3 regions of the Pseudoalteromonas sp. MTN2-4 genome follow, and region 3 is predicted to be linked to each of the others. Evidence: predicted binding sites of a transcription regulator. Region 3 holds the regulator's gene; each other region holds the start of a gene.

Region 1 (5,199 bases), on a different contig from region 3:
GAAAAGATTAAAACTCAGTGGAGTGGTAGTTCAGTTGGTTAGAATACCGGCCTGTCACGCCGGGGGTCGCGGGTTCGAGTCCCGTCCACTCCGCCAACGTTTTAATCGAAATTATTTGCTCGTGGAGTGGTAGTTCAGTTGGTTAGAATACCGGCCTGTCACGCCGGGGGTCGCGGGTTCGAGTCCCGTCCACTCCGCCAATGCAAATAAAAAATAAGGTATCTCTGCGGAGTGGTAGTTCAGTTGGTTAGAATACCGGCCTGTCACGCCGGGGGTCGCGGGTTCGAGTCCCGTCCACTCCGCCATTAGATATCTAAGAGTCACACCAGAACTGGCTCTATAAATACCCACCACTGCGGAGTGGTAGTTCAGTTGGTTAGAATACCGGCCTGTCACGCCGGGGGTCGCGGGTTCGAGTCCCGTCCACTCCGCCACTCATTTGATTATTCATATCACTACTACTCTAAACTTCTATATTTTAATCACAGTAAAATAACTTCCTTGTTATTATTAGCTTAATTTAATTTGCTCAATAGAGTATTATCAATAGTTTGTACAAGTTATCAGAAATGCGACAGTATCGCTTCTGAGTCACCAATATACTTTCCAGAGATAAATGCTTGCGGCACTGTTTCTTGGCCTGAAATCGCTTTTAAACTTGTTAGGCTAGCGTCACGGCCTAATACAATCTCTTCGAATTGGATGCCTTTACTGATCAGGTGTGCTTTAGCTTTCTCACAATAGCCACATCCAGGTTTGGTAAACAAGCTCACAGGCTGAGGCTTTTCACACTCTGGGTTGATGTAATCAAGCATGGTATCAGCATCAGACACTTCGAAAGGGTCGCCAGGTAAATCAGGCTCAATGAACATTTTTTCAATAACACCATCTTTAACCAGCATAGAGTAACGCCAGCTTCGTTTACCAAAGCCTAAGTCAGCCTTATCGACAAGCATGCCCATCCCATCCGTGAACTCTCCATTACCATCAGGGAGTAGGGTGATGTTGTCAGCTTCTTGATCTTTCGCCCAGGCGTTCATAACAAAAGTATCGTTTACTGATAAACAAATTATGTCATCAACGCCATTTTGTTTGAATGCATTTGCCAGCTCGTTATAACGTGGTAGGTGTGTCGATGAACAGGTTGGTGTAAATGCACCTGGTAAAGAAAACACAACCACGGTTTTACCTTTAAAAAGTTGCTCTGTAGTGACAGTGTGCCAGTCATTACCAATTCTCACAGGAAATGATACAGAGGGTATTGTTTGTCCTTCACGAATTTCTAGCATATTAACTTCCTCATAGTTGAATGCCTTTATTATCTATAGTGCGTATTTAGATTAAAGTAATTAAAACAAATAAGGGCAATCTAAAAACTAGATTACCCTTATTTTATTGTCTGAATTGTGAGTATATGAAGTTACTTTAACGTGAATGATTCTGGCTCTTTAACAACTACCTTAATGACGTCATTTAGCTGAATATTACTCAAAGGTCTGTCACTTAAGTTTCTAGCGATGGCACTTTGCGCATTCACTTGTTCAACTACAACTTGTTCAATGGTTTGAATATGATGCGAAAACTGCATGCCATTTGCCGCAGTCAAATTGCTTCTGTGAAGGATTGAAAGTACTTGCCCCGCTTCTAGTCCATGGCTTTGCCCTAAGTTAATCACCACTCTATCAGAGTCGATCATTAATATTTTGCCGGTTGTTTTCAGGCAACTTACTGCGGTATTTAGGTCTTGACTGACCTTATTGTAAATAGTTTGAATTTTTTGACCATAATCGGTTCGCCAAAACTCTTCACTATTTACATTCACAACCTGAGTTTTTTTATGTGGCCAAATACCTTGAACACTGTAATGTTGAGACCAGACTTGATCGTTAGTCTGCGAATCAAATAACGCAAAATCAATTTTAAAGTTGCGCATATATGCTTCACTTTCCCAAAATGCGTAATCGTTGTTCATTTTTCGGCCTTGAGAAATATCTGTTATTTGACTCAGCAATACGTACTGACTATTACTACTGCGACTTAACGTATCAATTAAGTTGGCGTTATACTCAAACTGCTGTGCGAAGAAAGCCCTGACATCTAATTTTCGATCGATATATGGGATCATTTTCACGCCTAAATTTCGCTCATTTAAAGTATTAAATAAGCGCTGTGAACTGGCTTTAGGGATGTCAAAAATTTGACCTAGCCTAGCTTGATCTGGGTGTGTCAATTGGCTTTGTGTGACAGTAATCTGTTTATTAAATTTTGACTCAAGACACTGTGCTTGCTGGGGAATAATATCTAGATGTAGCGTGACAGAGTATTGCTCGCCTTGTTGTTGTTCATTTATTAAGTTCACATGTTGTATCTGACCATGGGTTTTGATCTTTAATTCATCTTGCTCGAGAACACCATCGGCAACTGTTTGAACGCTAGACACCGTAGCACCAGAGAATATCAAAGCTTGGGTTATGGCATCTTTGACAGCCATTTGTCTCGCTGAAGACGTGTCACCATCAACTATGCCGCCATAACCGACTACCTCAAACCATTCCGCTTTTACATGAGCGCAGAATGCAAGTAGTGCAATTATTAGAATATGTTTCATCATTTCGATTCCAAACTGATTCGCTTAATATATCAAAAGCAATAGACGTACCAGCTTTGTTGGCGTGAAAAATGCATTGCATGGACAGACTTTAATTTGGTGTGTTTATTATGAAGGCGAAAAACGTTTTTTATTCATCATTGGTAACATGTTCTATTCTACTTTCAGGCTGTAGCTCAGTATTTGATAAGCATATAGAGTATGCCTACGAAGAGCCAGATTATTATCCTGTTTTACGAGCTGTGGGGTATGCGCCTTTGAGCAGTCAACCTGGTGAAACGGATGCGCAAAAGATGTTGATGGCAATTAAAGTGTCTAAACTAGAAGCATACAGGGAGCTTGCCGAGCAAGTACATGGGCAAAAGCTCACATCAACAATGACTGTAAAAGGTGCAATAGCTCAAACGGATGGCTTATCGAGCAAAGTCGGCGGTTTAATTAAAGGCGCGAAAATAGTGAAAACATACTCTGTCGGTGATACTTACGCAACAGAATTAGAGCTAGATATGAAAAAAGTACACGAGCTGTATATTAGTGCTATAAAACCAAGAAAAGTAAAGCGTGTGATCTATTACTAACCAAAGAATGTGATTAGTAATTTCTCAAGTATTAGGCTTTTAAGTTTTTAACAAACTCAGAGTTCTCACTTATCACACCACCATCTTGTCCATAAGTAACAGAAGTGGGGGCACCGATTAATATATTTTTAAGCTCCTTAACTGCAAGCTGGGCCTGATGTGCAGCCTGAGCATTAACCTCATTTTGCTTCTTACATTTAAGTAGTAAAGAATTTACAGATTCTGTTAAAGGTTTAATTTGTTCAGTTTTAAATATATCTTGGTTAAAACCCGAAAGTTCTTTATCTAACTTTTGAATGGTATTAAGAAGAGTAAGTTTTTCACGTGCGATGTCTTTTAAGCCATCGCCTTTTTTGCTAGCAAGACATGCTAGCTCTGCATCTAAAAGCTGGGTCAAAGCGTTAAGGTGCTGTAATTGGTTTTCTAACTTATGATGACAAAGGTTTATTTGATCATCCATACACGTCAAACTCAAACGCCGCAATATTCTTAGCTAATTTTTCAGCATCAACCTGATATTTACCTTCACTGATAGCTTTCTTTAGTTCCTCAACTTTTTTGCTGTCAAAAGAAGGCGATTGTTGCGCTTTTTCTTGCAAACTTTTTAGTTGTTGTGCTTGTGGTGTTAAACTCACAGAGTCAGTTGCAGCCTTTTGAGGGGCTTTAGCTGTTTCAGCTGTCACGTTCGCATCAGACTTTTGTAAACCAGTTTTTTGTTGCTTGATATTATCAAGCACACTGTTCGGCTGAGATTGCCCTTTTATATTATTAACCATGATAATTGACCCAAAAATTACTCATGCCTATCTATCGACCTGTTTGCTTATAACTTTAGTAAAAAAGTTAAATATTAACCTCGACAGATTCTACATCTTTTACTCTTGCGGAGATAGTTTTTCCAGACTTTTGATTTTTAACTCTTATTTGTTCACCAACATTTCCATCTTGAAGTGCCACGCCCGTTGTTTTTATCGTTAAAGTGCGAGTTTTAGCATAAATTGTTACGCTATCGCCTTTGCAAACCATACAGATATGATGGAGTCCAATGGCTGTACCCGCTCTAATTACTCGTTTACTTCTACTACCAACCAGATACTGCTCAGTGTCTAAATTACTAGCCCTAACAAAATGCTTAGGTTTGTACTCAATACTGATAGATTCTTTGGTAATTAATTCTCCTTTATTAATTGCTTGAGTTGTCACTATGACAGGGTGAAGCTCTTCAATTCTGACATGCACAAATTGAGTCCAGCCTGATATATCTTCGCACTTCACTTGCACGGTAACTTGCCGGTTAAAAGGCGGACTGGCGTTAGTCGAGTGGTATAAAGGACTCTCACACACGCGCTCTGATAATCGAGCATCTAGCGGTAATGCTTTGATTGTTGTTTTAATATCAGGGTTTAGCTCAATTTGTTGAGCAATGAACCTTTCAGCTCCCTTTTCTAAATTGGTGTTCGTATAAATTTGTGCTTGGCATATATAGCTGGCTAGAAAACAAGCCATTGCACAAAAAATCTCATATGATTTGGTTTTTTTTAACAAACTCATGATGTTTCGACTATGCTTATCAGGAGAAACAAGGTATAAAGATTTTGCGTGAAATACCATATTCCTTCAAGGTGCTTCTATGATTAGTATCCTGAAAAGCGTATGATATTACCAAGATGACCGATATGTAGGAGATTGAAATGGCAGGTGTTTTAGACTCTGTAAACCAACGTACACAGTTGGTTGGGCAAAACCGCCTAGAGTTGCTACTTTTTCGACTGAGAGGTCGTCAAAGATTTGGCATCAATGTATTTAAAGTTAGAGAAGTGCTTCAATGCCCACCCCTCACCAGTATGCCGAAATCAAATTCTTACATTCGCGGTGTAGCCCATATTCGTGGTCAAACTATTTCTGTTATTGATATGTCTTTAGCAGTAGGTGGTCCACCCATCGAAAACATTAAAGACTGCTTTATCATTATTGCTGAATATAATCGTTCTGTTCAGGGCTTTTTGGTTGGTG
Region 2 (5,199 bases), on a different contig from region 3:
ACGTATGCTATCAGCGCCAGTGAAGGCGCCTTTTTCATGACCAAACAACTCTGACTCTACAAGATCTTTTGGAATAGCCGCCATGTTGAGTGCGATGAAAGTATTGGCTTTACGCGGGCTGTGATTATGTAATGCGCCTGCAACAAGCTCTTTACCAGTACCTGATTCGCCATTGATCAAAACACTCATACTTGAAGCGGATAATTTACCGATGGCGCGAAATACTTCCTGCATTGCAGGGGCTTCGCCTATGATATCTGGGCTGTTTTGTGGTGTGCTCGGTTGCGCTTTGGTTTTACGGTTTTGTTGCTGAGTCTCGTAAGCACGTTCAACTAGTTGGGTTGCTTCGTTCAGGTCAAAGGGCTTTGCCAGATATTCAAATGCCCCTTTTTGAAATGCATTGACCGCAGAATCTAAGTCTGAGTGTGCTGTCATAATGATCACAGGCAGATTCGGATGCTGACTATTAATCTGTTCGAGTAGTGCCATGCCATCGATACCCGGCATACGCACATCAGACACAAGCACTGCCGGTTGGTTGTATTCAAGCGCAGTCAGTACATCTTGGCCATTTGTAAAGCTTTCTGTGGCAAAACCTGCACGAGACAAAGCCTTATCTAAAACGAATCGAATAGATGCATCATCGTCAACTAACCAGACTGATTTCATTCGTGATTCCCCGATGGTTGTGATGTAAATGGCAAATATATATTGAACTCGGTATGACCCGGCCAGCTATCACATTCAATACTGCCACCATGTTGTTCTATCAGTGTTTGTGCAATAGAGAGCCCGAGACCAGAGCCACCCTCTTTATTGGTTACCATAGGGTAAAATAAGGTGTCTTTTAATTGTTCGTCTATACCTGGTCCATTGTCGCTGATTTGAATAAGCAGTGCTTTTTTAACGACATGATCCCCTTGACGAACACGATGTCTGAATCGGGTTTTTAAGGTTATCTCTCCACCTTGTTTGAGCGCTTGCTGTGCGTTACGCACGATGTTTAAGATCACTTGTTGGATCTTAGCTTGGTCAATAACCACATCAGGAATACTCGGATCGTAATCTTTCTTTAAGCTGATGTGTTGACCCTGTTCAAAGCTACATAGTTTGATAACAGACTCTAACAGTTGGTGGATATTGCACGATGTTTTATTAGGGAGCTGGTTAGGGCCTAATAATTTATCTACCAATTCAGTCAGCCTATCTGCTTGCTCTATGATAAGTTGTGCACATTGCTCGCGCTCTTGCTGGCAAGTCTCATACTGCAATAATTGCGCCGCTCCACGAATTCCACCTAATGGATTTTTTATTTCATGGGCAAGACCGCGGATCAGTGTGCGTGCGGCATGATATTGGTGCATTTGCTTAGAGGCTTGATCAAATTTTACTTCGTCATCAATTTTGCGACATTCAAGCAAGATGTAAGCTTGGTGCTGATGCACAATTTTGCGACTATAAATGTTCAGCGTGGCGGAGCGATTATCGATGAACACCACGTCTACTCTGTGTTGCTGGCAATCAACGCCTTCATCTAGCACGTATTGAGAGAGTTTTTCAAGGTCGATACTATGATGGTTAAAAATACTGAGTAGGGGTTGATTGAGTAGGCGTTTTAGGCCCAAGCCAAACAGTTCACTACAAGAATTGTTGGCAAATTGAATAGTGTAAGCATCATCAATGACTAAGATGCAAGTTGATAGATTTTGCCAAACGTTTTCGGCAAAAGACGTTAAGGAGTGTACCATGATGGATCAGCTTTCATTGTTATGCACCAATTTGGTGCGTTTTATCATACGCCTACATTTGACTTGCATCAACGATTACTGACACTGGCTTTATGAAGGTAAAATGTGTGCTCTTTGCTTGTCACAATTTGTGTGCCTTGAGGGTTGAAAACAGCCATTTTTATCTTATGTTCACCTCGTGAGAGTGATTTAAGCACAAATGAAGTGGAAGACTGCTTTGCACCTACAGTACTGCCGTTATGGAAGAGCTGGACGGTAAAGCCTTTATGAAACCTAGGCAGCACTTGTCCACTGACATAAACGGTACCGGTGTTTTCTCTAATGGTTTGCTCATGGTTTGGTGAAGTGATATTTGCTTGATAAGAGATTTGCTTTTGGGTGTTTGATGATTGCAGAACATTGGTATTGGTACTTGGCATGACCAATGGCTTATTTAACTTTACTTCTTGCGCGCCTTTTCTGGGGGTGTCTGAGTAGACCCAATTGCCATTTTTATCTTTCCAACGATAAATTTTAGCGTCACTTGGCAGCGAAATCAGTGTCATTAAAATACATAACCCTTTTACCGTCCATTTCATTTTTTTGCCCTAACTCTTATCACACAATGCAATAAATACTTTAGTTGTTTATGAACTGCTTTACCATAAAAAAGCCCGCTTTCGCGGGCTTGAGAACACATATGATTTAGGTGCGTGTCAGTTACACGCTTGAGTGCATTTTAAACTCGTCACTTGTAGTGTGAGTTGTCATGTCCTCTAGAATTTAACTGCTAATTAAGCAATTAAACGCTGTAGTACATTTCGAACTCAACTGGGTGAGTCGTCATGTTCAGTTTTTCCACTTCTTGTGACTTAAGTTTGATGTATGCATCAATTAAGTCATCAGTGAATACGCCACCTTGGATAAGGAATTCACGGTCAGCATCAAGTGCTGAAAGCGCTTCTTCTAGTGAAGCTGCAACTGTTGGGATTTCAGCCGCTTCTTCTGCAGGTAGGTCATATAAATCTTTGTCCATTGCATCGCCAGGGTGGATCTTGTTCTTGATACCGTCAAGACCAGCCATAAGCATTGCTGAGAACGCTAGGTAAGGGTTTGCTGTTGGATCTGGGAAACGTACTTCGATACGACGTGCTTTCTCAGAAGGAACAACTGGAATACGGATTGAAGCAGAGCGGTTACGTGCAGAGTATGCAAGCATTACTGGTGCTTCGAAGCCTGGTACTAAACGTTTGTATGAGTTAGTAGACGCGTTAGCGAATGCGTTGATTGCTTTAGCGTGCTTAATGATACCACCGATGTAGTATAGTGCTTCTTCAGAAAGACCGCCGTACTTGTCACCAGCGAAGATGTTCTGGCCATCTTTACCTAGTGATTGGTGACAGTGCATGCCTGAACCATTATCGCCTACGATTGGCTTAGGCATGAAAGTTGCCGTTTTACCATATAGGTGCGCCATGTTGTGGATAACGTATTTCATTTCTTGAATTTCGTCTGCCTTCAATACCATGGTATTAAAGCGAGTTGCGATTTCGTTTTGACCCGCTGTAGCTACTTCGTGGTGGTGTGCTTCAACAACTTGGCCTAATTCTTCTAGAACTAAACACGTTGCAGAGCGCCAATCTTGTGAAGAATCAACCGGTGCTACTGGGAAGTAACCGCCTTTTACGCCTGGACGGTGACCCGTGTTACCACCTTCGTAATCTTTGTCAGAGTTCCAACATGCTTCTTGAGCATCAATTTTGTACATAGAACCAGACATGTCAGTTTTGTACTTAACATCGTCAAATAGGAAGAATTCTGGCTCTGGACCGAATAAAACAGTGTCTGCAATACCAGTTGAACGCATGTACTCTTCTGCGCGCTTAGCAACAGAACGTGGGTCACGCTCGTAACCTTGAAGTGTTGATGGCTCAACAACATCACAACGTACGATTAGTGTTGTTTCTTCTGCAAATGGGTCTAGCTTTGCTGAGTCAGCATCAGGCATTAACACCATGTCAGATTCATTGATGCCTTTCCAACCAGCGATTGAAGAACCATCAAACATTTTACCATCTTCAAAGAAATCTTCGTCAGCTTGGTGATGAGGGATAGAAACGTGCTGCTCTTTACCCTTAGTGTCAGTGAAACGTAGGTCAACAAACTTAACGTCGTTTTCCTTGATAAATTGTAAAACAGTATGAGACATGTGTGTCCTCCAAAACTCGTTGGGTTATTTATTTTGTTGTAACTTTCATTACGATTGCTCACTAGTAAGCGGATAATATGCCAACTTTATACTTTGTTGAAAAGCATGGGTTTTTTGTTTTTCATCATGCTGATGCACCTAAATAGTGCACCACAATGATCCGCCATTGCACGCAGTTGGTGCAGCCCTAGTATAGTGCAGACCTGGTATTTTCCCAGTGTTTTTACTGGGAAAATACTTAAGTTTTGTGAGTGGGATTAGGGCGTGTTGACCTTTGTTGTGTGCTTTTGCAGCGGTGAGTTGGATATTTAGACTAGGCAGAGGCTGCGTAGCATAGTTATTCTATGTAAGTCAGCCGATAACGACGAATAAATGTTCAACTCGCGCTGCTCGAAGAGTTCAACCAAAGGCTTCCACTACTTTTTCATTCGCCACTCACATAACCCATTATGCGGGGCAACCTTTGCTACGTAGCTCATTTCGCGTATTGAAAGCCTTTGATTTGAACAAAATTCGCACCTCAAAGATAAACACGCCCTAATTGTCTTTTAAAGCGTAAATAGCGGGCTGTCGAATGAGTTTGGCTATTGATAGGGTCGTTGCAACGCTTACAAGTAAAGCAATGGCTGATGTTGGTAATACATAATCCAGTAGCGACAAGTTAAATTGATATTGGCTATTAACTGCCAAGTATTGTGTCAGTTGTATACCTAACAGTGAAATAATGGCCCCCATCAAAACCGGTTTGAAGTTATCTTTTAAAACAAGCGCCAAAATGGTTGCAGGTGCTGCGCCTAAAGACATGCGGATCCCAAGTTCTGTTTTACGTACTGCAACGTTGTAAACAAGGACACCATAAATACCTATAAAGGCTAAACAAGTGGCGAGGCCTGCCAGCCCTAAAGTGAACAAGCTTGCGACTTTATCTTGCTGCGTGTGCGCTGCGAATATCTCGTCTGTAGTGGCAAAGTTGTAGACCTTAATTTGGTTATGAACCTTGCCCATTAACTGATTGAGTGTTGTAGCTGTCATTGGCTTTCCCTCTGGCGTTTTAACAATTAAAAACGGGTAACCAGATGGGATCATAGGACTATATAGGCGACCCATTTTAGCAATATGAGGTAAGGTCAAATCATCAACAATGCCTATGACAGTATGAGGGTGAGTGTCATAAGGCGGGTAAATCTGTCTCCCTAACACAGGCCCATAAGTTTCAAATTGAGATGCAAGGGTTTGGTTAATTAACATGACTCTATCGCCGGC
Region 3 (5,199 bases):
GCAGAGGAAGTTAGGTATGACGTTGCCAATAGACTACTTACCATTAAAGGCAAAGCTGAAATAAGCCTAGGAGGTCAAAGTACAAAAGCTGAAGCGATTATTTATGACATCGAGAAGCAACTGATCAGTGCTGAACGAAACGAACAAAATCAGCAACGTGTACACACGGTATTAGTACCAGAGAAAAAAGCATCAAAGTCTAACCCTGAACAAGGTCAATGAGCATGAGTGTGTTAACTGCCACAGCCCTAGCAAAAAGCTACAAAGGCCGCCAAGTCGTAAAAAATGTCAGCCTAAGTGTGGAAGCTGGAAGCATTGTTGGTCTTCTCGGTCCTAATGGCGCAGGTAAAACCACCAGTTTTTACATGATCGTTGGTCTTGTGCCTAGCGATAAAGGTAAAGTCACCATAGATGACGAAGATATCACTTTGCTACCTATGCACAGTAGAGCACGTATGGGCATAGGTTATCTGCCTCAAGAATCTTCCATCTTCAGAAAATTGACTGTGTATCAAAATTTAATGGCAATTTTAGAAACGCGTAAAGACCTCAATAAAGTACAAAGAGAACAAACCCTAGACGACCTATTAGATGAATTTAATATTCAACATATTCGGGACAGTCAGGGCATGGCTTTATCAGGTGGTGAGCGCCGCCGAGTTGAAATTGCTCGCGCTTTAGCCGCAAACCCCAAATTTATTCTTTTAGATGAGCCTTTTGCTGGCGTTGATCCGATTTCGGTGTTAGATATAAAGAAAATTGTTGAGCACTTAAAAAATCGCGGCATTGGAGTTCTCATTACAGATCATAATGTAAGAGAAACCCTTGATGTTTGTGAGAAAGCTTATATTGTTTCACATGGTGAATTAATCGCGTCAGGTACGCCTGAGTCAGTTTTAGCTGATCAAACCGTAAGAGACGTCTACCTAGGTGAACAATTCCGTCTATAGTTAAAACAAGACATAATCCAAATAACAAAAAGGATTGTTAGAAATACATGAGGCAATCGCTACAGCTGCGCATGGGGCAGCAACTAACCATGACACCACAATTGCAACAAGCAATTCGCTTACTGCAATTGAGCACACTAGATCTACAGCAAGAGATCCAAGAAGCGCTGGATAGCAACCCTTTACTCGAAGTAGATGAATCGGAAATAGAGCCGAGTGCTGATGGCAATGATTCAGACAAAGCGACCAAAGATACTGATTCTATCGAGCAACTCTCTAATTCTGCTGATGATGGTCACGGTGATGAACCGACAAGCGATTACGAGCTTGATAGCGATGCCGCACTAAGTAAAGACACAGTTAGTGACGATCTCGCCATGGATGTAACGTGGGACGAGTACATGAGTGCAGCACCAAGCACAAGTAGCGGCCCAATGCCTGAAGACGAAACCATTTATCAGGGCGAAACAACAGAAACATTACATGAATATTTAATGTGGCAATTAGAGCTCACTCCATTCAGCCCAACGGATAAAGCCATAGCTGTTGCCATTGTTGAAGCCGTTGATGATGCTGGTCTACTTACTGTCAGTACCGAAGAACTCCTAGAAAGTATTAATGAAGGTAATGACGAAGAGTTAATTGAACTCGACGAAGTTGAAGCTGTATTAAAGCGTATTCAACTTTTTGACCCTGTAGGTATTGCAGCTCGCTCATTACAAGAATGCTTATGTATTCAACTCAATCAGTTTGATGTAGATACGCCTTTCATTGCTGAAACAAAAATGGTGTTAAGCGAGCATATTGATCTATTGGCCAACCGTGATTACCGCACCATCATGAAAAAGACCAAGCTCAAAGAGCCTGAGTTAAAAGAAGTGATGACTCTCATTCACAGTCTTAACCCTAAACCTGCCGCCAGTATTATTCGTGAAGAATCTGAGTATGTTATTCCTGATGTGTCGGTGAAAAAAGTAAAAGGCCGCTGGGTTGTTGAGCTAAACCCTGAATGTATGCCTAAAATTAGGGTTAATGATCATTATGCAGCAATGTCACGCTCAGTAAAATCAAGCACTGACAGCCAATTCATTCGCTCTCACCTACAAGAAGCAAAATGGTTTATTAAGAGCTTAGAAAGCCGCAATGACACTTTAATGAAAGTTACCAATTGCATTGTGCAACAACAACAGGCATTCTTTGAACATGGACCTGAGGCAATGAAGCCTATGGTTTTGAATGATGTTGCTGAGATGGTCGAAATGCACGAGTCTACCATTTCTCGTGTCACCACTCAGAAGTACATGCATACGCCCCGTGGCATTTTTGAGTTGAAGTACTTTTTCTCAAGCCACGTAAGCACTGAAAACGGAGGTGAATGCTCATCGACTGCGATTAGAGCATTGATCAAAAAGCTAATTGCTGCAGAAAATACAGCTAAGCCATTGAGCGACAGCAAAATTGCAGATATATTGGCAGAACAGGGAATCAAAGTGGCACGTCGTACAATTGCAAAATACCGCGAGTCACTCTCTATTCCACCGTCAAATCAGCGTAAGAGCTTGATTTAAGACGTAAACCAAGAGAAGGAAAATGCTTATGCAACTAAATTTAACTGGTCGTCACGTAGAAATTACAGATTCATTAAGAGACTATGTAAACACGAAGTTTGCAAAGCTAGAAAGGCATTTTGATCACATTAATAACGTTCACGTGATCTTAGATGTTGAGAAGCTGGTACAAAAAGCCGAAGCTACCGTTCATTTAAATGGCGGTGAAATTTTCGCTTCAGATGAACACTCTGATATGTATGCAGCCATTGATAAGCTCGTTGATAAACTCGATCGCCAAGTTATCAAACACAAAGAGAAATTAACTCGACACTAACCATGAAACTTAGCTCGATTATCAACAAGGACTGCAGTAAAGCTGCGGTCCTTTTTAATAGCAAAAAACGTGCGCTAGAGTACATCAGTGAATTAGCGAGCCAACACCTTCCAGAGCATAACGCCCACGAAATATTAGATGCATTCCTAACGCGGGAAAAACTAGGCAGCACAGGCATAGGCAAAGGTATTGCTATTCCTCATGGCCGCCTTACAGGCATTGATACTATTTTTGCCATTTTAGTGACTAATCAAAACGGTATTGATTTTGACGCAATAGATAACCGACCTGTCGATATTCTCTTGGCAATGCTTGTACCTGAAGGTAATAATGCAGAACATCTAAAGACCTTAGCTGCAATTGCTGATAAACTAAATAACAAAGAGTTTTGCAAGCAACTTCGTCATGCAAAAGACGATGAAGCACTCTATCAACTTATTGCACTTCAAGATTAATTAACAGAGAGGAATCCATGGAACTGATCATCATTAGTGGTCGCTCAGGGTCGGGCAAATCCGTTGCCTTAAGGGTATTGGAAGACCTAGGTTATTATTGTGTTGATAACATTCCAGTTAATCTCCTTCCCTCTTTGGTTAGAAGTGTTTCTGATAACTATGACAAAATAGCCGTCAGTATCGATGTTCGTAACCTGCCAAAAGAGCAACAAGAATTTAATGATATTCTTGAATACTTACCAGGCTTTGCAAATCCCACGCTGTTCTATTTAGATAGTGATGACCAAGCACTGATCAAACGCTTTTCAGAAACACGCCGATTGCATCCGCTTTCTTTAAATAACCTGCCGCTTGATTTAGCAATTAAAGAAGAAAAGAAATTACTCGATGTGTTAATCACACGAGCAGATGTGCTGCTCGATACGACAGATTTAAGTGTACACCAGCTAGCAGAAACCATTCGAGAGCAGATCCTTGGCAAAAAAGATAAGCAACTTATCATTACTTTCTTATCTTTTGGTTTTAAACATGGGATCCCTAAACAAGCCGATTATGTATTTGATGCGCGCTTTTTACCAAACCCGCATTGGGAGCCTGAACTAAAACCACTGACAGGTTTAGATCAACCAGTCAAAGATTATCTAGCAAGCCACAGCATAGTGCAAAAGTTCACGTGGCAGATTCAAACCTTTGTCCAGACTTGGTTACCTCATCTAGAGCGCAATAATCGCAGCTATTTAACCATTGCAATTGGTTGTACTGGCGGACAACACCGCTCTGTTTACCTAGCGCAAACCATTGGTGAAAGCTTTGCTAAAACTCATAACAATGTGCAAATACGTCACCGCGAACAAGACATAGACTAAAGCATGGTTAAGGCAGAAGATACTTTTCTAATCCAAAACAAGTGTGGTCTGCATGCACGCGCAGCCACAGTACTTGCACAATTAGCCCAACAGTTTGATGCGCAGATCACCCTTTACCAAGATGACAAAGAAGCTCCTGGTGATAGTGTACTCGCTTTGCTCATGCTTGAAAGCAGTCATGGTAAGCAGCTTCGAGTTTGCTGTGAAGGTCCAGATGCCCAGCCTGCACTCACCGCCATTGGCGAGTTAATTGCACAAAAATTTCATGAAGATGAGTAACCAAGCACTTGGTAACTCTGCAAAAATTACGTTAAACTTAAGGCACTCTTTTTAGGCGCCCACAGTAACTGCCTAAACCTTTATTCTCGGTGCACACCACCTAATAAATGGATTGCCTATGCCAGAAGCCTTAGAACAAGACTATACGTTGCAACAATTACAACAAGTAACGCACGCAATAAACAATGGTCAGTTTGTTCAGGTTAGGCGTATTCTGGCTGAAACTCCCCCCTGCGACACCGCATTACTACTTGAATCTTCCCCGCACAAAGTGCGTACACAGCTATGGCAATTAGTTGACCCTGATATTCAAGGTGATGTACTCGAAGAGCTATCTGAAGACGTTCGTATTGGTATTATCAACCAAATGGATCCAGAGCTCATTGCAGCCGCAACTGAGGATATGGATGACGATGACTTAGGTGAAGTACTAAGAAGCTTACCTGATGACGTCTATCAAGACGTTGTCGGCGCAATGGACGCCCAAGATAGGGCAAGGGCAACCCAAGCGCTTTCTTATCAAGAGCGCTCTGCGGGTGCATTAATGAGCACAGATACGGTCACCATTAGGCCTGATGTGACGCTCGACGTGGTACTGCGTTATTTACGTCTACGAGGCGAGTTACCCGATGGCACCGACGATTTATATGTCGTCGATAAAGAAAACCAGTTTATCGGGGCGCTGCCTGTCGCAACCCTTTTAACGAACTCACCCGATAAAGTGGTTGCAGAACTCATGGATGATGAGAAAGAAACTATTCCCGT

Evidence for each region. Region 3 encodes sigma-54, which starts transcription at its own class of promoters, with help from an activator protein. Its sites were predicted from a motif close to GTTGGCACGNNNNTNGNNT; they were not measured.
Region 1: a site for sigma-54 is predicted at 2,667-2,685, ahead of ACGHEH_RS16535 (LPP20 family lipoprotein). Genes of this name have one in related genera too.
Region 2: a site for sigma-54 is predicted at 4,003-4,021, ahead of glnA (glutamate--ammonia ligase). Genes of this name have one in related genera too.

Annotation. Positions count from the first base shown of each region.
Region 1 is NZ_BTGK01000008.1:12,569-17,767, forward strand. It holds tRNA gene ACGHEH_RS16505 (tRNA-Asp) at 20-96, shown strand; tRNA gene ACGHEH_RS16510 (tRNA-Asp) at 124-200, shown strand; tRNA gene ACGHEH_RS16515 (tRNA-Asp) at 229-305, shown strand; tRNA gene ACGHEH_RS16520 (tRNA-Asp) at 358-434, shown strand; gene ACGHEH_RS16525 (glutathione peroxidase) at 564-1,289, opposite strand; gene ACGHEH_RS16530 (flagellar assembly protein T N-terminal domain-containing protein) at 1,421-2,611, opposite strand; gene ACGHEH_RS16535 (LPP20 family lipoprotein) at 2,719-3,186, shown strand; gene flgN (flagellar export chaperone FlgN) at 3,218-3,646, opposite strand; gene flgM (flagellar biosynthesis anti-sigma factor FlgM) at 3,639-3,962, opposite strand; gene flgA (flagellar basal body P-ring formation chaperone FlgA) at 4,030-4,737, opposite strand; gene ACGHEH_RS16555 (chemotaxis protein CheV) at 4,878-5,199, shown strand, end outside.
Region 2 is NZ_BTGK01000015.1:25,193-30,391, forward strand. It holds gene ntrC (nitrogen regulation protein NR(I)) at 1-669, opposite strand, end outside; gene glnL (nitrogen regulation protein NR(II)) at 666-1,748, opposite strand; gene ACGHEH_RS21065 (DUF4124 domain-containing protein) at 1,817-2,326, opposite strand; gene glnA (glutamate--ammonia ligase) at 2,530-3,936, opposite strand; gene ACGHEH_RS21075 (ABC transporter permease) at 4,474-5,199, opposite strand, start outside.
Region 3 is NZ_BTGK01000009.1:78,790-83,988, reverse strand. It holds gene lptA (lipopolysaccharide transport periplasmic protein LptA) at 1-222, shown strand, start outside; gene lptB (LPS export ABC transporter ATP-binding protein) at 225-950, shown strand; gene ACGHEH_RS17750 (RNA polymerase factor sigma-54) at 998-2,518, shown strand; gene hpf (ribosome hibernation promoting factor) at 2,547-2,834, shown strand; gene ptsN (PTS IIA-like nitrogen regulatory protein PtsN) at 2,837-3,289, shown strand; gene rapZ (RNase adapter RapZ) at 3,307-4,155, shown strand; gene ACGHEH_RS17730 (HPr family phosphocarrier protein) at 4,159-4,434, shown strand; gene mgtE (magnesium transporter) at 4,553-5,199, shown strand, end outside.